2 regions of the Tardiphaga sp. OK245 genome follow, and region 1 is predicted to be linked to the other one. Evidence: predicted binding sites of a transcription regulator. Region 1 holds the regulator's gene; the other holds the start of a gene.
The links. The regulator LexA, encoded in region 1, represses DNA repair genes until DNA is damaged. The targets are predictions, from matches to a motif close to TGTTCNNNNTGTGTTCNG.
Positions count from the first base shown of each region.

Region 2: BLW80_RS07660 (helicase-related protein) is a predicted target of LexA. The motif match lies at 1,422-1,439, and genes of this name have one in related genera.

Region 1 covers NZ_FNWZ01000003.1:789,940-792,345, forward strand. The annotation lists gene BLW80_RS16305 (GNAT family N-acetyltransferase) at 1-396, shown strand, start outside; gene lexA (transcriptional repressor LexA) at 699-1,421, shown strand; gene BLW80_RS16315 (ComEC/Rec2 family competence protein) at 1,439-2,406, opposite strand, start outside.
Region 2 covers NZ_FNWZ01000002.1:207,401-209,806, forward strand. The annotation lists gene BLW80_RS07660 (helicase-related protein) at 1-1,341, opposite strand, end outside; gene BLW80_RS07665 (DUF3108 domain-containing protein) at 1,857-2,406, opposite strand, start outside.

The DNA.
Region 1 (2,406 bases):
AAACGGTTCCCGCACCTCGTCGCCACGCAAGGCGGCGAGGTCGTCGGCTACGCCTATGTGGTGCTGTTTCGGAAGCGACCGGCCTATCGCTACACGGTCAAGCATTCGATCTACATCCACCACGGTCATGTCGGCCGGGGCATCGGCCGGCTGTTGATGCGCGAGTTGATCGATGTCTGCGCAGCCGCCGGCTTCCGGCAGATCATCGGCTATATCGATGCCGACAACACGGCCTCGCTCGGCTTGCATGAGAGCTTCGGCTTTGCCCGCGTCGGCTTGCTGCCCGGCGTCGCCTATCGCTCCGGCCGCTGGGCCGACACGATCATGGTTCAGCGCTCGCTGGCCACCGGCTCCACGACTCCGCCGCCGCCCATTGGGCGCATGACGTCCGCGTAGCCCAAGCGACCGCGGAAGCATTTTCCATGTCCGTCGAGGATCGACGACTGGTGAGGAACAGCCTCCTCAAACCTCCCTCAACGTGCATTCTGTTGACGGCAAATTAAGCATTGCAGAACACATATGGAACATATAGTGTTCGTTCATGATTTGTTTCGAGATTCTGTGGCTTTGAGTAGTTTGAGAGTGCCCGAACTCGCGCAACCGATCTTCGAACGATCGTCTCAGGATTGAGGCTCACCGTTCGAAGGCCCTTTGAAACGCACGCGGCGGCCGACACCGTCAACTGAGGATGGCTTCAGATGCTCACGCGCAAACAATACGAACTCCTGCGATTCATCGATCAACGGCTGAAGGAAGCCGGCGTCCCGCCGTCCTTCGACGAGATGAAGGATGCGCTCGACCTGCGCTCGAAGTCCGGCATCCATCGTCTGATCACGGCGCTGGAAGAACGCGGCTTCATACGCCGTCTGCCCAACCGCGCCCGTGCCATCGAAGTCATCAAGCTGCCAGAGCTCGGCGCGCCGGTCACGGGCGGCACCGGGCGCCGCGGCTTCACGCCCAGCGTCATCGAAGGCACGCTTGGCAAGGTGCGTTCCGCCGCCAGCATCGCCAGCAACAGCGGCGATGATGACAATGGCCGCACAGTTGCCATCCCGGTGATGGGCCGGATCGCGGCAGGTACGCCGATCGAGGCACTGCAGACCCGCAGCCACACGATCAGCATGCCCGCCGACATGCTCGGCTCCGGCGAACATTACGCGCTCGAAGTGCGCGGCGATTCCATGCAGGACGCCGGCATTCTCGATGGCGACACCGTGCTGATCCAGCGCAACGAAAGCGCCGACACTGGCGACATCGTGGTGGCCCTGATCGACGACGAGGAAGCCACGCTGAAGCGCTTCCGCCGCCGCGGCGCGTCGATCGCGCTGGAGCCTGCGAATGACGCCTACGAAGTCCGCATCCTGCCGCCTAACCGGGTGCGCATTCAGGGCAAGCTGATCGGCCTGTATCGCCGCTACTGAGATTTGCGCCCGGCGGATTATTGATCTTCGGGTTGAAGATCGGTTTCCGCCGGCGTCGCATCCACCGGCCGATTTTGTGGCGTACGACTGTTTGGGATCAGATCATGCTGGGGCTCATCGGGAATTGCGCGCGACCACGGACGGTCCAGGCCACGCGGTCGCACGGCATCCATGGTAAAGCCGTTGGCGGTTCGCTGCAGGCTCACCGCACCATTTCGTTGCAAGCGATCCTGATCGATCACCAGCGCCCTGCAATCCCTCGGCGGTTGTTTCGTCGTGACGATGAGCGCCGCTTTCTCGCAATCATCTGTGAAGGCATCCGGCTGTAAAACCAGCGCCACCAAAGCGCCATCGGCCAGCGCCGTGATGCACCCGTCGCGGTCGCAGGACACACCGTGGCTGAGGGAGGCATCGGTCGGCAGACGCGCATCGGCATCGCCGGCGAGCCACTCTTTCAGCAAAAATGTATCCTTGGCGCTGCGCATCACATGGAGATGCCCGTCCCTGCCCCGTACCGCAACGCTGTGACCGTCACCCGAGATCAGCACATCCGGCTGCTTCACCAGCAATGCCCAGACAATCGAGAGCACCAGCACGCCAGCCCCCGCGAAGCGCAACGGCGTGCGCAGCAATCCGAGCACGATGATGCCAATACTGGCTGATATCAGCGGTCCGGTGCCGAAGGCCGGCATCCGGCCGATGGCACCGGGCAAGGCTGCGACCCATTGCGTGACCACGATCATCCACTGGATGCCGACATCCATCAGCCGCCAGAACACACCGTCAAAGCCGAACGGCATGGCCACCAAACCAAGAATACCCGCCGGCATCACCAGCGCCGAGACCACCGGCATCGCCAGGAGATTGGCGACGACGCCATAAGGCGTGACGCGATGGAAATGAAATGCGGCATAGGGCGTGGTGGCGAGGCCCGCGACCAGCGAAGCCAGCACGAGCATCGCGATCTCGCGTCCACCCCATAGTG
Region 2 (2,406 bases), on a different contig from region 1:
GGGACGATTTGCCACGAATGTCCAGGTCCGGATTTGCGCGATTCGGCCCGATAATGTGTCGATATCGCCGTCGGTTCGGTCCGCTTGCGCGATTTGAGCGCCAAACCAGGCATCGGGGATGCGCCCACGCTGCATCAGGAAGTTGAAGATAGTGACTACCAGCTCTGCGTGTGCAGCGGGCGCGATGCGGCGGTAATCTGGAATCTGGCACGCATCCCACAGTTTCTCGACGGCGACCTTGCCCTGCGCCATTTCGCGCACGTCGACGTCACGGACGGCATGATCGAGCACGCGCAGATCCTCGGCGATCGGCGCACGGGTCAGCGCCTCGTGGCGCGGCACCTCCGCCAGCGAGACCTGCAGCGACGCGATGGAGGAGAAATCCAGCTTCGAATTGCGCCATTGCAGCACCTTCACCGGCTCGAAGATGTGGTTCTGCAACTGATTGACGAGCTCGGGCTCGAACGGCTCGCAGCGGCCTGTGGTGCCGAAGGTACCGTTGCGCGTGGCGCGGCCGGCGCGGCCGGCGATCTGGGCGAATTCCGACGGCGTGAGGCGGCGGAATTGGTAGCCGTCATATTTGCGATCGCTGGCGAAGGCGACGTGATCGACGTCGAGATTGAGGCCCATTCCGACCGCGTCGGTTGCCACTAAGTAGTCAACGTCGCCGTTCTGGAACATCGCGACCTGCGCGTTGCGGGTGCGCGGCGACAGCGAGCCCAATACGACTGCAGCGCCGCCGTGCTGGCGCTTGATGAGTTCGGCGATGGCGTAAACTTCGTCGGCGGAAAACGCGACAATCGCTGTCCTGCGCGGCTGCCGCGTGATCTTGCGATCGCCGGCGAATTCCAGATGCGACAGCCGCGGCCGCGTCACGATGCTGGCGCCGGGCAGCAGCCGCTCGATGATCGGGCGCATGGTGGCGGCGCCGAGCAGCAGCGTCTCGTCGCGGCCGCGGCGATGCAGGATGCGATCGGTGAAGACGTGGCCGCGTTCGAGATCTGCCGCGATCTGGATTTCATCGACGGCCAGAAACGACACGTCGAGATCCCGCGGCATCGCCTCGACGGTGGACACCCAGTAGCGCGGCTTGGCGGGCTTGATCTTCTCCTCGCCGGTGATCAGCGCCACGGCTTCGGGGCCGACGCGGTCCAAAATTTTATTATAGACCTCGCGCGCCAGCAGGCGCAGCGGCAGGCCGATGATGCCCGACGAATGCGCGAGCATGCGCTCGATGGCGAGATGGGTCTTGCCGGTATTGGTGGGGCCGAGCACCGCGGTGACGCCGGCGCCGGGGGCCCTGCCGTTGGACAGCGTGGGCGGAGAAGACAAAAAGGCCATGTTTTTCAGATATTTCCGCGTCGCCGACTGTCAAGACCGAGACAGGTTACGACGCTTCAGAGCCGCGCTTTTTGATGGTTTGGAACGAGTCCGGAACGAAAGCGGCCCGAATCGGTGACTCGGCACCTCCATGGCCGCATCACCCCAACATCTCGCGCTGACATTCTCCGAGACTGACTAGATCAAGTTTGTGACAGCGCAACAAGGGCCGACAAATCCCCGAAGTTATGAACAGCGCACGGACTCCGAACCGGCTTTGAGTCAAGCCGGGATCCTGCGCAAATCCTGCGGCGCGTTTGCGACGATGCTGCGATGGCGCACTTTGTCTTGCGGCCATGTTGCGGCAGCGTCCCGTCTCGGTCCCTCATGGTGAGGAGCGCGGCTTCGCGTGTCTCGAACCATGAGCTGGCGGGGCCAAGACCTGTCACCATCCTTCGAGACGCCGCGCAAGGGCGCGGCTCCTCAGGATGAGGCCGGTGTGTGGAGCCGCCTCCTTTAGAACTTGCCTCGTTCTCTCAGTTCGTCTTGGCCACGGCCTTGGCCGGCGCGGGGGTGGTGACGAATTCGGTGGCTTCCAGCATGGCGACGCCAAGCGGGGTCGGCACCACCATGCGATACGGCACCAGCACGCGGGTTCCGGCGATCGGCACCAGGGTCACTTCGATATTGCGCTGGGCGGCAAGATATTTGATGGCGGCGCGGTCGGGCACATAGCCGGCGATCGGCGTGAAATAGACGGCGCAGACGATGGCAGGCCCGCGATAGCCCTTCTCGGCCTTCACGCTTTCCATGCGCTTGTAGTCGAGCTTGAGATCGTAGCGCATGCGGCCGTCGAAGATCGACGCGCCGGTGCGGCACGAATCCGGCGTCAGCAATTCACCGGTGCCGGCGACGCGCATCAGCGAGCCGGTCATCGGATCGATCACGTTGCGGCGATGCGCATCGGTGATCGGAATCTTCTCGGGATCGAGCGGCGGCTCCGGCTCGATGGAGAACTCCTTCACATAGCCCGGCGTGATCAGCATCTTGATCGTCTCGGACTTCTTCGCGGAGGTGGTGACGGCC